3 regions of the Neptunomonas concharum genome follow, and region 1 is predicted to be linked to each of the others. Evidence: predicted binding sites of a transcription regulator. Region 1 holds the regulator's gene; each other region holds the start of a gene.

Region 1 (6,213 bases):
GCGACTTACAGCCTGCTAAGTAAGGCTGTAGCCAAGTCTCCATTGTGTTCAGTAAAGCCGAGTCTGAGAGATCAGGCCATGGATAATTGTCTGGCAACAGCGTGCTTGCTAGCGTTACTCGTTGACGCCATTTAAGCGTAGCAGCATCCCATGGGAGTACGTTTAATCCTCGTTGGCGTATGTAATTAAGTAAGGCTTTTTCGTGAGCGCACTCAGGAAGTGACAGCAGAGGTTGCTTGGATAGAATGATCTTTCCTAAGTATTGACGTTGTTCTGCAATAATTTTTCCCGCTGTCTCATCCCACTCAATGAGCTCTTGATCGAATATAAGGTGGGATAATTCTTGCTGTAATAAAGCGGAGTCAAAAGCTACTGCTTGCCAGATTTTATCTTGTGTTTGGCTCTCTTTCCCACCTAGTTGCGCTACGGCTAGCCAGCCCTGTTGAGAAAGGTAATCTTGCTGATTAAGGTGCGCTGCACGGCCATTTGCCAGCTGGTAGACACCCGGTGCTTTTTTCTTAGCAAGGCGATCCGGCCAGGCGCTGGCAATTAATAAACCTAGTTGCTGGTTAGTGGGCAGGCTTTTTGATAGGTTCGCTTTTGGTAGCGTCCTGCATAGTGTTAAAAGGCGCTGGCTTTGTTGCTTGATTCGATAGGCTTGACCAGAGGTTCTCGGTGGTTCCAGTAACCAATCCAAGCGCAGCTGAATGTCTGCTTGATGGCTACGAATAGGATCCCGCTCAGTAAAAATTGCCGCCAAGTCACAAGCTAAATTTTCTAATTGGTAGTGACGGGCGACTAACAGCATTTTAGCCAGCCTTGGATGTAACGGTAACGCAGCCATCAATTGGCCTTCAGGGGTAAGCTGAAAGCCGCTTTCTACACGGTGTAATGCGCCTAGTGCGTGTAAGAGAGACTGCGCTTGTTGATAGCTTGATGGAGAGGGTGGGTCTATCCATGATAACTCATTGGGTGTTTTGCAGCCCCATTGGTGGAGTTGCAGTACAAGAGGCGTGAGGTCCGCTTGAGATATTTCTGGTGGTGTAAAGGGAGCTAACTGTTCTTGTTGAGCCTTTGACCATAATCGGTAGCACATGCCTGCTTCGAGGCGTCCTGCACGACCAGCACGTTGTTCACTGGTAGAGCGAGACACACGCCGGGTATGTAAGCGTGTCATGCCGGTGTTTGTATCATAGATGGCTTGACGGCTCAGGCCGCTATCGATAACGATGTTGATGCCTTCAATGGTTAGGCTGGTTTCTGCTATGGATGTGGTCAGAACAACTTTTCGATGGCCTTGATTAGGGGGAGATATCGCCTTTTTTTGCTGTTGTAAGCTAAGATCGCCATAGAGTGGTGTGATTTCAATGGTTTGGTGCTCGTAGCGAGTTGTTAAATGTGCTTGGAGCTGTTCCTCTACCCGCTGAATCTCAGCGAGGCCCGGTAAAAAAACCAGTAAGCTTCCCTGTTGCTCATCAAGTGCCTGTAGAATGGTTTTAACTACGCGAGGCTCAATGGGCTGGCTAGCTTGCCAAGGGGCGGTGTAAAAAATGTCGACGGGATAAGTGCGGCCTTCACTGTGGATAATCGGAGCATGATTGAGCAGTGTTGAGATTGCTGGTGTGTCTAATGTGGCTGACATCACCAAGAGCTTTAGGGCAATATCATCTCTAAATAATGTCCGGCTTTGCAAGCATAACGCCAAGCCTAAATCGGCATCAAGGCTGCGTTCATGAAACTCATCAAATATCACCAAGCCGACACCTTCAAGGCTAGGGTCTTCTTGGAGCATACGGGTTAGTATGCCTTCTGTAATGACTTCGATGCGGGTGTATTGACTTACACAGGTATCCATCCTGATACGGTAGCCAACGGTTTCTCCGACACTTTCTCCTAAGGACGTTGCCATACGTTCAGCCGCCGCTTTCGCGGCTATGCGCCGCGGCTCTAAAATAATGATCTTTTGCTTTTGAAGCCACGACTGCTCTAGTAGAGCTAGTGGGACAACGGTGGTTTTACCTGCGCCTGGTGGGGCTTGTAGTACCGCTTCATCTCGATAGTTTAATGCTTCAAAAAGCTGAGAAAGGCATTGATGTATGGGTAATGTGGGCATAGCCGTTAAAGCGTGTCACTGTATAGCAAGGTGCTCAAGAGCTGCCTCTATTGACTGGTCTAAATAAAAACCAAAGAACTCAGGCGTTGTGATTCCAACATGGTTCTTGGTGAGCTGCTTCCCAGTTTTATCGAGAAACATGAGTGTTGGCGTTAAGCTGGCATTGTAGCGTCGCGCAAGTTCTTTTACTGCAATAGGCCTTCCATCAAAATCAATGATCTTTTTATTCTCGTCTATCTTCAATTCCCTAATGATCAGCTTTTTTTGATACCCTGGATTCTGAGACATAGGGTACAAAAAATCATTCCTGATTAAAGAACAATAGCTACAATCATGTCGGCTAGCTAGCACCAGTAAAAGCTGCTGAGGTTGCAGTTGTTTTGCATCCAGCTGGAAGTTTTGTGCTTTGGGAAGTTCACCTGCTTGCGCTATCAGCCAAGGTAAAAAGAGCAATAAGGCGAGTAATCGGGCCATTAGTTAGATTCCAAAAATTCAACGATCAATTCGACAACTTCGTCAGTATAAAGGTCCATAAAGAAATGGTCTGCCCCTTCAATGTCGAAATAGCGTATATGCGGATTATCGATTCTTTTCATTTGCACAGGCAGATCTTTGACGGTTGTATCTTCAGACCCACTAAAAACCAATGTAGGCGTAGTGGTGTTCTTAATAATATCAGGCGTGTTGAAACGGGTGTCCGGCTTGTAATAGTTAAGGAAAGAGCCTGCTGTGACTTCACTATTAGCGCAATAGATGAAATCGGTATTTTTTAGCCACGCATTTTCTGGTGTTTGCTCGGCCTCCTTTATCACCTGCTCAAGGTTTTTCTTGTATCGAGTTTGGTAATCGACACGCTCCTGTTCTGCGCTCCATGTAGCAGGGGCTATCAGAACCTGTCGCTGTACCTGCTCTGGATGTTCTGAAGTATACCACGCAACTTGATTACCACCGCGTGAATGGCCGAGTAATGTGATCTTGTCAGCCCCTTGGTTTTTGAGCCACTGAATCCACTGATCAACTTCTGTGAGTGCGTCGGTATGTTTATGTTGATGGGGTGTGTTGCAGTCGTACATGCCGTGACGGTTATCAACGCCCAAGCTAAGGTTAATGGCGAGGGTATGATAGCCGTTTTCTGTGAGCTGCTCTTGGAAAGCTCTAATGATTTCCATGTGGTTATGGGCGAGGGTGCCATGTACCAGCACAATCACTCCATCACTCAATGGCTGTGCATCACTCGTTTGAAAGTCCGCATTGAGCGTGATGCCCTTGAAGGGAAGAGTGACTTCCTCTGCATACGCTAAAAAGCTAAAGGTCAGCAGAAACAATGATACGAGCTGTTGCAATCGAGACATGGAAAACCTCTGTTATTGTTATAAGCTTATTCTAATACACTCACAATAGCAGAGGCTATCTGGTTTGGCTACAGGCCTTCGTAAGCAAGTAAGGTATACACGGGTATGCCAGTATCCTGTATACGTGTTGACCCTTGAAGATCAGGAAGGTCGATAAGCGCGGCACACTCGATGACGTTAGCGCCCAAGGTTTTGATGAGTGTGCAAGCAGCTAGAATGGTGCCGCCGGTAGCAATCAAGTCATCAAATACTAGGACTTTGTCGCCAGCAGAGACGGAGTCCACTTGCATTTCCACAGCAGATGTTCCGTATTCTAATTGATATTCTTGGTGCACAGTTTTTCCTGGCAGCTTGCCTTTTTTACGAACAAGCACGAGTGGCTTTTGTAGTTGATAGGCCATGATGGATGCAATTAAGAATCCACGCGCGTCAATACAAGCAATATGAGTCATTTCAGAATCCATATAGCGTTGAATGAAGGCATCTGAAATCATCCGCAATGCTTTGGGATCTTTAAATAGAGGTGTGATATCACGAAACATAACACCAGGTTCAGGCCAGTCAGGTAGGGTACGGATGACAGATTTGACGTAGTATTCGTCGTAAGACATGTGCTCAATAGCTCCTCAATCAGGCCGGAACGTAAACGTTTGATATGGCTCAATGTTATCTAAGGCGTTTTGCCTTCTAATGACTTCGTTGGGTTACACATAGAGATGGCTACTTCTTTGTGCAACTATTTGTGACGCCGTTCAATCTTGAACGGCGTTTTTTTATTATAGCGTTAACTGTTGGACATCATCTTCGGTATCTTCTTTACCCATGCATTCACCCGCTAGGGTGTATAGATGCTCCAGATTAATTAGATCTACCTCTTTTCCATCTACTTGAATCAGCTCATTCTTCTGGAATCGAGTGAAAATACGGCTAACGGTTTCAACCGCTAATCCCAAATAGTTACCTATTTCATTGCGTGACATGGATAAGCGAAACTTATGGGCAGAATAGCCACGAGCCTGAAAACGTTGGGATAACTTGACCAAAAAGGTCGCAACGCGCTCTTCGGCATTTTTCTTTGATAGCAACATCATCATTTGCTGATCGTCACGAATCTCTTTACTCATCGTGCGCATCACTTGTCTGCGTAGCTCTGGTAACTGTCCACACAAACTGTCGAGGTGCTCAAATGGAATTTCACATACAGTTGTCGTTTCTAAAATTTTGGTTGAGACGGGGTAGTTGTTGCTATCAAAACCGCTCAAACCTACTAATTCCCCCGGGAAATAGAACCCCGTGATCTGCTCTTCACCTTCATTAGTTATGGTGTAGCTTTTAACACTGCCCGCGCGAATCGCGTATACAGACTCAAATTCATCCCCTTGATGGAAAAGGTGTTCGCCTTTTTTTAAAGGACGACTTTTGTCAATGATATCGTCCAGCCTTTCCATCTCGGTTAGATTTAGCGATACGGGCAGACAGAGTGAACTTAAACTGCACGTGTTACAGTGGGCTTGTTGAAGGCTATGTAGTTTCCCTTCCTTCTTTACATCACTCATGGCCGTTTCCTGTGGTTGTTTTACATAACGAGCGGCTACTCAGCCCCAAATTATGTAACATTTCACGGGAACCGTGAAGCACCGATTAGATGATACGTGAAAAAGCCTGTGTTTCTTGCTGTTTAGGTATGTATTTATCGAAGGTCATACAGATGCGACGAATCAAAAGTCGACCAGCTGGGGTCACAAAAATTTTACCTTGCTCCAGAGTAATCAAACCATCTGTAGAAAAGTTGTTTAATTCGGTTAATTCTTCAGCAAAATAGTCATTGAAATTGATATTGAATTGTTGGCTGATGGTTTGAGGGTCAAGTTCAAAATGGCAAATGAGTTGTGTGATAACTGCACGGCGGATGCGATCATCTAGATTGAGTTTGACGCCTCGACGAATAGCACTGGAGCGAGATTCAACGGACTCCGTATAAGCACTAATGTCGTGCTCGTTTTGATAATAGACATCGCCGATTTGACTGATTGCAGAGACACCCATAGCAACCAGATCGCAATCAGAGTGGGTTGTATATCCCTGAAAGTTACGATGCAGTTGGCCGTTTTGTTGCGCCAAGGCGAGTTCATCATCGGGCTTTGCAAAGTGATCCATGCCTATGTAGACGTAGCCTGCGGATAGCAATGTATTAATCGTGGATTCTAATATCGCTAACTTGGTTTCTGGGCTAGGTAGATCGTCTGCATTAATGTGTTTTTGTGAGCGGAAGCGATCCGGCATATGCGCATAATTAAAGACTGAAAGCCGGTCTGGGCTGAGTTCAATGACGGTATTCAACGTCTCATTAAAGCTTTCTAAGGTTTGGTGGGGTAGGCCATAGATCAAATCCATATTGATCGATTTAAAGCCTAATTGCCGGGCTGTGCTTAGAATCTCAGCGGTTTGCTCCGTTGACTGGACTCGGTTAACGGCTTCTTGAACAACGGGGTTCACATCTTGTACGCCTAAGCTGATCCGGTTGAAGCCGATGCTGCGCAACGTTTCTAAGGTTTTAATAGAGGCTTCGCGTGGGTCAATCTCAATAGAGTAATCGCCGCTATCATCATTTAGTAAGTTAAATGACGCTTTTAGTTTATCCATTAACTCGACCATCTGCTCATCGCTGATGAAGGTCGGGGTGCCGCCGCCCCAATGAAGTTGATTGACAACTCTGTCATCACTGTACCAGCGAGCTACTTCTTCAAT
Region 2 (6,213 bases), 410 kb from region 1:
GTGCGCAGCCCGCTCTCTGCTATTCTCGATTAGTTTTCTTCTTTCATTTGGTAAAGCGGCTTAACGTTTTCGTCAATCACGAGGCGCTTACGGTCGGGTTCAACGGATGTCAGCGCATCCACTTCTTTCATGGTGCTGAGGCTACGTACGGCAAGGTCTTGGTATTGCGCTGTACCTTGGGATTTCCATTCGATCTCTTTGTCGCTTAGCTCGCGGATAATACGCGCTGGCGAGCCTGCAACTAATGTACGATCAGGTACTTCAAACTTTGCTTTGACGAATGCCATGGCCGCTACGATGGCTGATTCGCCGACTACAGCGCCATCCATGACCACTGCATTCATACCTACCAGTGCGTTTTTCTTGACTGTGCAGCCGTGCAGTACAGCACCATGGCCGATATGACCATCCTCTTCGACAACGGTGTCACTGTTGGGGAAGCCGTGCATCACGCAGGTGTCTTGGATGTTTGCACCCTCTTTTAGAATCAGGCGGCCAAAATCCCCTCGTAAACAGGCAGCAGGCCCAACATAGCAACGAGGGCCGATGATGACATCACCAATCAGCACCGCTGTTGGATGCACATAAGCCGTTGGATCAATGACCGGGGTGACACCATCAATTTGATACACTTTCATTATTATTCTCCTGGTTCTTAAGCAAAAGGGAGGCTTCCGCCTCCCTTTTATAACGGAACTCGATACAGGAATTCCAGTATTTATATTAACTTTTGCTTATTTTGGATGACGACGGCTCTGCACCACTCGGAAGCGGTTCGCTACGTACGCCAAGTCGGATAAACACGCATTCGCCGCTGGGTTGCTGCCCGTGGCATGGAAGTCACTGTAAGCCGCGCTTTGGTTGACGAACACGCCACCGGTCAGGTTGCAGCTTAGGGCAACGCCGGCATCCAAGGCGGTTTCTTCAATGCTGTCCAGTACGCTGTCGTTGTTGCTGTAGCATCCTAGAGTGATAGCGCCGTGGGTTTTGATCGCTTCACTGGCCAATTGGATGGAGTGTGCGGTGCTGTCGGTTTTTACCACAAAACTGATGGGGCCAAACAGTTCTTGCATGTAGGTGTCTGCTTGGTCAGCATCGATGCTCATCAACAGCGGTGAACGTACGCGTGCGTTCGGGAAGTGCGGGTGTGTAAGTGCTTCGGATTCCCGCAGAACGTTACCCAGTGTTTTGCTGTTTTCGATACGGTCAGCGGTGACCGGGGCTTGGATAGCACCCAAGACCATAGCAGCACGTTCTGGATCAGATAAGAATTTGCTGACGGCGGTGGCGATGTCGTTGGCAACGTCATCAAAGGTTTTGTGGCCTTGGTCTGTATCGATACCGCCTTTAGGTACGAAGATATCCTGAGGGGTGGTACACATCTGCCCAGAGTAGAGGCTGAGGGTGAACGATAGGTTGCGGAGCATCCCTTTGTAGTCATCACTGGAGTCGATGATGATGGTGTTTACTCCGGCTTTTTCGGTGTAGACCTGTGCTTGGGTGCAGTTCGCTTCTAGCCAGTTACCAAACGGTGTGTTGCCGGTGAAGTCGATCAGTTTGATCTCGTCACGTTTTGCAAGGTCGGCGGTGCAAGGCTTGGCGGGGTCTGCATCAATCACCATGGAGACGATGTGCGCTGGTAAGCCGTTTTCGGTGAGTACGTCCTGTGCGATTTTGACGCTGATCGCGGCAGGAAGTATGGCGGCCGGATGGGGTTTGACAATCACCGGGTTGCCCGTAATCAGGTCAGCGAACAGTCCTGGGTAGGTGTTCCATGTTGGGAAGGTGGAACAACCAATCACTAAGCCGATACCGCGGCCGACAGCGGTGTAGGTTTTGTTGAGTACCAGTGGGTCATGTTTACCCTGCGGCTTGGTCCAGACGGTATTCGCGGGGGTGTGCATCATCGCTTCGTAGCCGTAGGCAACGGCTTCTAGGCCACGGTCTTGTGCATGGGGGCCACCCGCTTGGAAAGCCATCATGAAGCCTTGGCCGGAGGTGTGCATCACCGCATAGCCAATTTCAAAGCTACGTTGGTTGATGCGTTCTAGTATCTCTAAGCAGATCGCGGCACGTCCTTGCGGGCCCACGTCACGCCAAGCTTTGCGAGCATCGTTCATGGCCGGTAATAGTACATCCAAGTCTACCAGCGGGTATTTGATATTCAGGTCAATACCGTAAGGAGAGACTTCACTGCCCGCTTCGCCGATGATTCCGGGCATCTCCAGTGCGAAGGATTGGTTCAGGTAGCCTTTAAACGCGGCTTCGCCATCGGCATTGGCGGTTTCACCATAGGCTCGTGGGCTGGGGTTTTCTGGGTATGGGCTCCAGTAGTCACGAGTTTTGATAGCGTGGGTAGCGGCGTTCAGGGTGTCCTGATGTTTGGCAAACAGGGTATTCAATGCTTCGCTCATGATGATTCTCTGTCGTTAATCTGTAGGAGTGGCATGCTATATGTAACAACCATACACCAAAGTTTATGATACATAAAGATTGATTTGAATCATTAATATTGTATCCCTTTTGTGTTTTGGGGTAACCTAGTCATTAGTAGCTTGACTGATAACCTGATAAAGGCAGGGTTTAATGCAAAATTATGAAGATATTCTTGTCAGTGGCGTTGAATCTGGCGTTCTGACTATTCGTCTTAATCGCCCCGATGCTTACAACGCGCTGCGTACACAACTGCTTCGCGAGTTAGCCGATGCGTTGGATACAGCTGCAGCGGATGATCAGGTAAAAGCCGTGGTGCTTACTGGCAGTGATACCGTGTTCGCAGCGGGTGCTGATATTAAAGAGATGGCATCACTGGATGTCGTTGGCGTGATGAATGACCCTCGCCCTACTTTCTGGCGTCGCATCGCTCTCTTCCCTAAACCGATTGTTGCTGCCGTCAATGGCTTTGCGTTGGGGGGAGGATGTGAGTTGATGATGCATTGTGACATCGTTATTGCCGGTGATAATGCACAGTTCGGTCAGCCTGAAATCAATCTTGGGATTATCCCGGGCGCAGGCGGCACCCAACGACTGATCCGTACCATTGGTAAATCCATGGCGATGCAGCTAGTGCTGTCGGGTGAGTTCATCAGCGCTCAGCAAGCACGCTCGTTTGGGTTGGTAAGCGAAGTGACTATCCCTGAACGCTCGCTAGAGCGCGCCACTCAGCTCGCTAAAAAGATTGCAACCAAGCCCCCTATTGCGGTACGTCTAGCAAAAGAGGCGTTATTAAAAGCCTACGAAACAACACTGGATAGCGGCCTGAATCTCGAACGTAAAGCCTTTACCCTACTGGCGGCTACGGAAGACCGTAACGAAGGGATTGCTGCTTTTATGGAAAAACGTAAACCGAACTTCACAGGAAAATAATAAAATGTCTTACGAAACAATCGAGTTTTCTATTACTGAAGGCGTTGCCGTACTGACGCTTAATCGTCCTGATAGCCTGAACAGTTTCAATACCCAGATGCACGCTGAAGTTCGCAGTGCGTTAAAAGAGGTTAAAAAGGACAGCAGCGTTCGTTGTCTATTACTAACGGGTAATGGCCGTGGTTTTTGTGCAGGTCAGGATTTGAGCGATCGTAATGTCGCACCCGGTGCAGAGGCTCCTAACTTAGGTGAGTCGATCGAGAAGAATTACAGTCCGTTGCTACGTACTATCCGTTCGTTAGAGATGCCGGTTATCTGCGCGGTTAACGGTGTAGCAGCCGGTGCTGGCGCAAACATCGCCTTTGCTTGTGACATTGTTTTAGCAGCGAAATCAGCTTCTTTTATTCAGGCATTCTGCAAAATCGGGCTTGTGCCTGACTGTGGCGGAACCTGGTCTTTACCACGCTTAGTTGGCCCGGCACGCGCGATGGCGCTGTCTATGCTTGGCGACAAGGTATCTGCTGAGCAGGCTGAACAATGGGGCATGATCTGGAAAAGCGTTGAAAACGAGTCCCTCATGGATGAAGCGCTGTCCATGGCTAAACATTTTGCAACCCAACCCACTAAGGGCTTGGCATTGATTAAACGTGCGATTCAGGCATCGGCAACCAACACATTTGATGAGCAACTTGATCTGGAGCGTGACCTGCAAACACTCGCAGGCCGCACCGAAGACTACCGTGAAGGTGTCGCTGCCTTTATGGAAAAACGTCAACCAGCATTCAAAGGACAATAAACATGACCCCTATTTCACCTGATGCGGTCATTGGTGTTATTGGTGCCGGCACGATGGGTGCAGGCATTGCACAAGTTGCAGCCAAAGCAGGCCATCCGGTTTTACTTTACGATGCCTTTGAAGGTGCCGCTCAAAAAGGCTTTGACGGTATCAAAAAAGGTCTGAACAAGCTCGTTGAACGCGGCAAAATGGCACAGGCCGATGTCGATGCTCTGCTTAGCCGTATTACACTGGTTAATGGGTTAGAAGCGTTCGCCCCTGCTCGTGTGGTGATTGAGGTCATCGTCGAACGGCTTGATGTCAAACAGTCTGTTTTTAGCCAGCTTGAAGAGATTTGTGCAGACGATACCATTCTTGCAACGAACACCTCTTCCATCTCTGTAACAGCCATTGGTAGTCAGCTAAAACGTGCTAACAATCTAGTGGGTATGCACTTCTTTAATCCAGCACCGATCATGAAGCTGGTTGAAGTGATTAGTGGTTTGGATACCGATCCCAACGTTGCCGATGCCATTTATGAGCTATCTGCCCGTTGGGGTAAAAAACCGGTACGCGCTAAATCCACACCGGGCTTTATCGTTAATCGTGTTGCGCGGCCTTTCTATGCTGAAGGCTTACGTGTTTTGCAAGAAGGCGGCGCGGATGAAGCGACAATTGATGCCGTTATCCGTGAAGCCGGTAACTTCCGTATGGGGCCGTTTGAGTTAATGGACCTGATCGGCCATGACGTTAACTTCGCGGTTACCTCTTCAGTGTTTGCTGCTTACTTTAACGACCAGCGTTTCTTGCCATCCTTAATCCAGCAGGATCTTGTGAATGCTGGCCATTTGGGACGTAAGTCTGGCCGCGGATTTTACAACTACAGCGCTGATGCTGAAAAACCAACCCCAGCAACGGCTGACACGGCACCTGCGCCTCATCATGTCACCATTGAGGGTGATTTAGGTGTTGCCGAGCCTCTGGTCGCTCTGATTGAACAAGCAGGGATTTCGGTTAGCCGTGCGAAAGAGGGACACGGTGCCATCTTGATTGGCGATACCACCCTCAAATTAACGAATGGTCAGATGACAACGGTGCGCTCTGCTGAGGCTCGTAACAGCAATTTGATCCATTTTGATCTGGCATTGGATTATACAACGTCAACACGCATTGCTATCTCTGCGGCAGATCAGGCCGACAACGAGTCATTACTTAAAGCCATCGGTTTGTTCCAAGCTATTGGTAAAGCCGTCACGGTAATTGATGACGTACCGGGCATGATTGTAATGCGAACCGTCGCTATGCTCGCTAACGAAGGCTTCGATGCGGTCAATCAGCAAGTCTGTTCTGAAGCCGATGTTGATATCGCAATGAAAGGCGGTGTGAACTATCCGTTTGGCCCTATCGAATGGGCAAACAAAGTCAGTTTAACGGTGATTCAAAACGTCTTAGACAACTTAGCGGCTATGTATGGCGAAGATCGTTACCGCACCTCGCCTCTGATACGCCGAAAAGTCGCTGGAGGTATGTAATGAGTCTATCTTCAGAGCAGATGGCCAATGCTTGTAGCCAAGCAATGCACGCCAATGACAAAGCCGCGCAAATGCTGGATATGTCGATTGTCGAAGTTCGTCCAGGTTATGCTCACTTAGAAATGACCGTACGCAAAGATATGCTTAACGGTCATGATATCTGTCATGGTGGCATGATCTTTACGTTAGCCGATACAGCCTTTGCTCACTCGTGTAACACGTATAACAAAGTTACCGTGGCTAGCGGCTGTACGATTGACTTTGCAGCACCCGCTTTCGAGGGTGATCGCTTACGCGCTATCGCCGAGGAGCGTCACCGTAAAGGCCGTACTGGTGTCTACGACATCACGGTTTATAACCAGAATAATGAAGCTCTCGCTTTCTTCCGCGGCAAGTCACACCAAATCAATGGTGTTCTAGTCGATGAGAACGGCGAATCTGCAAAATCAGGAGAATAGTTTATGAAAGATGCTTTTATTTGCGATGCTGTCCGTACCCCGTTTGGTCGTTATGGCGGTAGTTTATCTCCTGTACGCGCTG
Region 3 (6,213 bases), 1.3 Mb from region 1:
TAAATGCAGTATCAGATCCTGATAGCACCGCTCTTAATTGTCGTGCGCCCGTATTCTTTTTGTCCGGCCAATACTGCAAACTGTGGTTGCGCATGAGCAGTGTGACAGGTCCAAATTGGATATGTTGGATAGTTTGCCATTGAGAAAAAGCATCGATAAACGCGCTTTGGGCCGCATCGATGGTTTGCTGCTGGCTGCAATATCCCTCGACGGTTTGGGCTAAGTGCGCGCTGGATTTGGCAAGTGCTTCATAGCGGGGCAGGATATGCTGTTCGACGACGGCGTTGTTCAGTTTGTGCCAATCTTGCTCGGATGGTGCAGCATGCAGCGTACCTATTGAGAGGGTGATCAGAATAAATACCAGCAATACCGGGATAAGAGAGCCTTGACGGATCATTAAAGTGACTCCAAAAATTGGATCAGTTGTTGTCGTTGTGCTTTTGAAAGCTGCCTATACGCACGAGTGCTCTGTTCAGCTTCACCACCATGCCAGAGAATCGCTTCCTGAAGGGTGCGAGCGCGGCCATCATGTAAAAAAAACCGATGATCATTGATCATACCGGCCAGCCCGATTCCCCACAAAGGGGCTGTGCGCCATTCACGACCGTTGGCCCCTTGCTCTGGGCGATGATCTGCCAGGCCTTCCCCCAAATCATGTAGCAGTAGATCGGTATATGGTTGAATGCTAATGGCTTTGCGCTGTGCTTTGTCTGTCGTAAACGAAAAATTTGGTGTGTGACAATTTTGGCATCCTAGCTGGCTAAATAGTGCTTCACCTTGATCGATATTTGCTTTTTGTACATCAGGAATACGCCGCTTAGGCACAGCCAAATGCTGTGTATAGGTGGTAATTAAAGCCACCATCTGGCCCGATGCCTCGGCGTTGTCCATATGGGCACTATTACCGTTGGGCAGCTGACGGCAGCGTGCTTGTAAAGGGGTACAATCGCCATACCCAGAAGTAAACATGGGCGAAGAGATGCCGATATCGGTGAATAGTGCGATGCTGTTTTGTTGTAACAGAGTGGGCTGTCCGGCTTTCCAGCCAAATCGTCCTAAACGTTTCTCGCCCGTTTTAAAATCTACAACCTCGTTAATGCGTCCTGATATGCCATCGTTATTTGTATCCTCAGGGTCAGCGCGAGCAATGATCTGCTCCTCAGGGATCTTCTCCAGTAACCCCAAACCTATCACGGCAGGTGCGATACGTGCTGATAGCTGAGTATCGGGATGCAGAGGGCCATAATTAAGTTGCGTGAGCGTGATGTTAGGCTTTCTTAATGTCACTACTTCGCCATCATCAAGTGTCACTGTGACTGGCGTATAGGCAAGCTGGATCACACCTTCTGCAAGAACCCCTTGTACTGCGCGAGTTTGAAATTGGCTGCCGTAGTTAGGTTCGGGCGCTTGTGAGGGTAGGCCTAGGCGAACCAGCATAGATGCAGCAACATCGGCAGGATTATTCGCTTCGGTTGGTCTCCCCCGGCCATTTTTGGGATGGCACTGCAGACAGGAGCGGGCATTATAAAGGGGGCCCAAGCCGTCGCTGGCGGTGGTAGATGAGGGTGATGATACCCATAGTTTTTCAAACAGACTTTTACCCAGCACAAAGTCCATTTTCTGCTCGGTTGTTAAAAAACTATCGGGTTGTGAAAAAGTACTGCCTATTACCGTTAACGGCAAAGCTGCCACCAGTAAAGCGATAAGCATAGGTAAACCGTGCCGCTTGGCAGCACGGTTTTTGAAGCAAACCATCAAATATTAACCCTGTGTGACGGCCGCTGGGTTGTCTAAGCTATCCGAGCCTTCTAGCTCGATAGCGTCTAACTCAAGCACATCGATTGCTTTTTCAATTGAACGGGTCTGCGTAGTTAGGGCGTCAACTACGTTTTGTACCAGTGCGTTCCCTGTTTTGTTCCCACTACCAATCAGTACATCGAAGGTATTACCCTGCTCTGCTTGATCCATTAAGGCTTGCATTGCAGTTTCTGTGTTGTTGAGCTCAGCACGGAACTGCTTGTCCAACGCGGGATCTTTTTTGCGCACTAGCTCTGATAAAGAGGCTCCTTTCAATTGGCTGCCATCAATGCGGCTGTACTCACCTAAATAGACATTTTTGATCCCTTTAGCATCATAAAAGTGTGATGCATGGGTATTATCTGAGAAGCAATCATGTTCCTCTTCTGGGTCATGCAGCATTAAGCCTAATTTGATGCGTTCACCGGCAAGTTCGCCATAAGACAGGCTTCCCATACCCGTCAATATCGTAGCCAGTGCGCCTTTTTCGCCTTTGTCAGCGAGGGCTTGACGTGCAGCGCCATCTGCTTTCCAGTTGTTTACCATCTCCTCCAAGTCCTGAATAAGTAGATCCGCAGCCGCACTTAGGTAGGCTCGGCGACGGTCACAGTTACCACCGGTACACTGCGTCAGGCTAAAATCGGTGTAAGGGCGGTTACCTGCTCCGGGCTTGGTTCCATTAAGGTCTTGACCCCATAGGAGAAACTCAATTGCGTGATAACCTGTGGCAACATTGGTTTCTACTTCATCGGCTTCATGCAGCGCATCAGCAAGCAGTGCAGGAGTGATCTCCTTTAAATCGAGTTTTTTATTGCCTAATGTCAGCGAGGTAGATGCGATAACATTGGCTGTATATAGAGGGTTTTCTTCTGACTCAGCACCGTAGCTTTGGCCATCCACATAATCGATTAACCCTTCATCTAGCGGCCAAGCATTTACGCGCCCTTCCCAGTCATCAACAATCGCATTGCCAAAACGGAAAGCCTCGGATTGTTGGTAAGGTACACGAGCAGCGATCCATGCTTGGCGAGCGTTATTGAGCGTTGCCGTTGATGGGTTGTTAAGAAGGTCGGTGACTTTTTTTCTGAGTGTAATCGCGGTGGTTAATGAATCACCGTAGGTTGCCTCTGCAATATCCGCATAAGTATTAACAATAGCAGATGGCGTACCCGCCAATGTAGGTAGTGAGAGGCTACAAAGGGATGCAGCCAAGACAAAAGAGGAGATTTTTTTCATAGGATTTATCCCGTTTCCGTGAATTGATTTTATGTTAATATAAATAATAAGCGTTCTCATTTCAATTATTGGTTAGATTTGTTTTTATTGATCAGTGTCAAATAATCGAGAAATGAGTCGTTTTACTATGATGATCCTGTTGATTGCTCAGTGTTGGAGAAAAAATGTCACGCCAGAAACGAATCGGTAAGATGAATCTATATAAGGTTGTTGGTCTCATCTTAGTGGGGTCTGTGGCCTCAACAACGGCTGTTCTAGCAACAGAAATGGATGAAAAATCACGTGCGGCAACCAAAGTCTTGCTTGGGCAACAGCTGTTTTTTGATGTCAATCTATCAAAAAATCGCACACAGTCTTGCGCAACATGCCATGCGCCGGATAAAGGTTTTGTGGACCATCGTGGCACGGGTGTGAAGGCAGCCGTCTCTTTAGGGGACGATGGCCACTCCTTAGGTGATCGTAACGCTCCAACCGCAGGGTATGCGGCCTATTCACCGCCTTTTTACCAAGATCAGCAGGGGCGTTATATCGGAGGTCAGTTTTGGGATGGCCGTGCCAGTACCTTAGCCGAACAAGCGGCGGGCCCACCCTTGAATCCTGTAGAAATGGGGATGCCAAGCAAAGCGGCGGTGTTGGCGCGTTTGTTGGAAAACAGCTTATATCCCTCTCTGTTTGAAAAGATCTACGGTGAGCAAGTGCTTACTGATGCTGATCGTGCTTATGCCGCGATGAGTGATGCTATTGCTAGCTTTGAGTCCACAGGTTTTTTTGCCCCCTTCGACTCAAAGTACGATCGCTATCTTAAAGGGGAGTATGAGTTAACCCCACAAGAAGAGCTGGGGCGTACCCTTTTCTTCTCTCAGCAGTTCACCAATTGCAATCAATGCCATCAACTAAGGCCTTCGCCAGTCAGTAAGGATGAGACCTTTACGAACTACCAGTTCCATAATATAGGTGTGCCTGAGAATATCCAGCTAAGAGCCCTAAACGGTACGAAAACCCGCGATGAAGGATTGTTTGCACACCCTGATGTCTCAGACCCTGATCAAAAAGGAAAATTTAAAACCCCCTCGCTCAGAAATGTAGCCGTAACAGGCCCTTATATGCACAACGGCGTTTTTAGGGATCTGCGAACGGTGGTGCTCTTTTATAACAAGTACAATAGCCGCAGTGAAAAGCGTCAGATTAACCCAGAGACCCACATGCGCTGGGCTGAACCCGAAGTGCCTGAGAACCTATCTCTTAAAGAGCTAGAGTCAGGCCCTGCATTAACGGATAAGCGGGTTGATGCGCTGGTTGCTTTTATGAAGACCTTAACTGATAAAAAATATGAGCATTTGCTAAAAGAGTAAATCAGGAAGCTCTACGGTATTCGCGCTAGAACCCACTCACTCAAGAGAAGCGCTGCTATAACCACCTCTTAAGCCTTAAGACGGGAGGCGCAAGCCTCCTGTGATTTCTCAACAAACCCCAGTCCATGCCTTCACGTACTTTTTTGTGTATTGCCTCCCCTACTCATCTAGATTTTTGAGCACTATTTTGCAGTTATTTTCTGCTTGGCCGTGTATTGTATCTCTATACAAAAACACAACGGTTTGAATCAACATGAAACTACTCGTACGTAACCTTGATCGCTCGGTCAGCGAAGCCGAATTAAAATCCCTATTCCAAGAATTTGGTGCCGTTCAGTCCTGCAATCTGGTGATGGATAAAGTCACCGGTGAATCAAAAGGGTTTGGCTTTGTCGAGATGCCAAAAGTGGGCGAAGCCAAAGCGGCCATTAAAAATTTAAACTACAAAATGGTTGGTGAATCCAAAGTGCGGGTTAAAAAAGCCGCAGATAAAGACGCTTAAATACATAGGTCGCAACATGAAAGCCATATTGGTGGCGATAACCGCCTTGATTCTATTAAGCGTGGCAGCGTTAACTGTATTGGGCATAATGTCCCAGTCAGGTAACCCTGTGGGGATACTGGATGGCCGATTAGCCCCCTGCCCTGACAAACCCAACTGTGTCAGTAGCGAAGGCCCGACCGACACCAGTCACTTTACATCCCCCATCTTGCTTACTGAGCCCGCAGCCCCTAGCACGATGCAATTAATGAGATCGGTACTCATTGATCTAAAAGGTGAAGTCCAAATAGAAAGTGATACCTATATTGCTGCTTCTTTTACCTCCCCTCTCTTTGGCTTTGTGGATGATGTAGAGATACGGTTTGAACCGACCCACAATCGTATCCATATCCGTTCAGCCTCTCGCGTGGGGTATGGCGATTTAGGTGCAAACCAACAAAGGGTGGAGATGATCAAGAAAGGATTTAGCGAACATATTCAGCAGTAGCGTTTGCTGGTAGTGCGGCCTCTGTGTTCCGTATGTTAAGTTACTCCTTATTAAGGAGTACATCGGCCCTTCATGGAAAAGGAAATATTGAATGATATCTTTAGAGTTTTTGCTGACTTCTCTTGTTGTCGTGTTGATTCCGGGCACAGGAGTTTTATATACAGTAGCTACTGGGCTACTTGCAGGAAAGCGTGCTAGTTTTTTTGCAGCACTTGGCTGCACTTTAGGTATTATTCCGGCTTTAGCCGCCAGTGCTTTAGGTCTTGCTGCTATTTTTCACACCAGCGCAGTAGCATTTCAGCTTGTAAAATATATCGGTGCTGCCTATCTGCTTTACTTGGCTTGGCAAATGTGGCGTACCTCTTCCCCACTTTCTATAACCTCACAGCAACCGAATAGAAGCTATACAGGGTTTATTGCTAAGGGATTCCTGATTAATATCCTAAATCCTAAGTTGTCCGTTTTCTTTTTGGCTTTTCTCCCTCAGTTCATACCGCATACATCAGAAAATGTATTGGGTAGCATGCTAATGCATGGTTCTATATTTATGTTAATGACGTTTGCCGTTTTTATTGTATATGGCTTTTTATCCAGCACCTTTAGCGTATTCATTGTAAAGTCAGAAAGAGCCAGCATTTACATGCAAAAATTTTTCTCCGTAAGCTTTGCTTCGCTAGGGCTTAAGCTGGCTCTGAGTGAGCGGGTATAAAGATCAGTAAACTTACTCCGAGATCAAGTTTGATCTAAATTTAGGAGCAAGCCGCGAGAATAGAGCATCTTAAGAGAGCGAGTTCGCATATTTAGGCATTAGCTATCAAAAAATAATGCTTAACGAGTTG

What was found. The regulator FNR, encoded in region 1, switches genes on or off when oxygen is low (the NO sensors DNR and NnrR bind a similar motif). The targets are predictions, from matches to a motif close to TTGATNTANATCAA.
Region 2: paaF (2,3-dehydroadipyl-CoA hydratase PaaF) is a predicted target of FNR. The motif match lies at 2,494-2,507, and genes of this name have one in related genera.
Region 3: F0U83_RS00235 (cytochrome-c peroxidase) is a predicted target of FNR. The motif match lies at 3,121-3,134, and genes of this name have one in related genera.

What each region holds. Positions count from the first base shown of each region.
Region 1 covers NZ_CP043869.1:2,296,572-2,302,784, reverse strand. The annotation lists gene hrpB (ATP-dependent helicase HrpB) at 1-2,113, opposite strand, end outside; gene F0U83_RS10820 (thioredoxin family protein) at 2,129-2,587, opposite strand; gene F0U83_RS10815 (alpha/beta hydrolase) at 2,587-3,465, opposite strand; gene F0U83_RS10810 (adenine phosphoribosyltransferase) at 3,534-4,076, opposite strand; gene fnr (fumarate/nitrate reduction transcriptional regulator Fnr) at 4,242-5,021, opposite strand; gene hemN (oxygen-independent coproporphyrinogen III oxidase) at 5,107-6,213, opposite strand, start outside.
Region 2 covers NZ_CP043869.1:1,885,112-1,891,324, forward strand. The annotation lists gene paaY (phenylacetic acid degradation protein PaaY) at 30-638, opposite strand; gene paaN (phenylacetic acid degradation protein PaaN) at 735-2,414, opposite strand; gene paaF (2,3-dehydroadipyl-CoA hydratase PaaF) at 2,587-3,366, shown strand; gene paaG (2-(1,2-epoxy-1,2-dihydrophenyl)acetyl-CoA isomerase PaaG) at 3,371-4,162, shown strand; gene paaH (3-hydroxyacyl-CoA dehydrogenase PaaH) at 4,165-5,673, shown strand; gene paaI (hydroxyphenylacetyl-CoA thioesterase PaaI) at 5,673-6,131, shown strand; gene pcaF (3-oxoadipyl-CoA thiolase) at 6,135-6,213, shown strand, end outside.
Region 3 covers NZ_CP043869.1:56,780-62,992, forward strand. The annotation lists gene F0U83_RS00220 (imelysin family protein) at 1-397, opposite strand, end outside; gene F0U83_RS00225 (di-heme oxidoreductase family protein) at 397-1,755, opposite strand; gene F0U83_RS00230 (imelysin family protein) at 1,762-3,033, opposite strand; gene F0U83_RS00235 (cytochrome-c peroxidase) at 3,198-4,385, shown strand; gene F0U83_RS00240 (RNA recognition motif domain-containing protein) at 4,639-4,887, shown strand; gene F0U83_RS00245 (DUF1499 domain-containing protein) at 4,904-5,374, shown strand; gene F0U83_RS00250 (LysE family translocator) at 5,466-6,083, shown strand.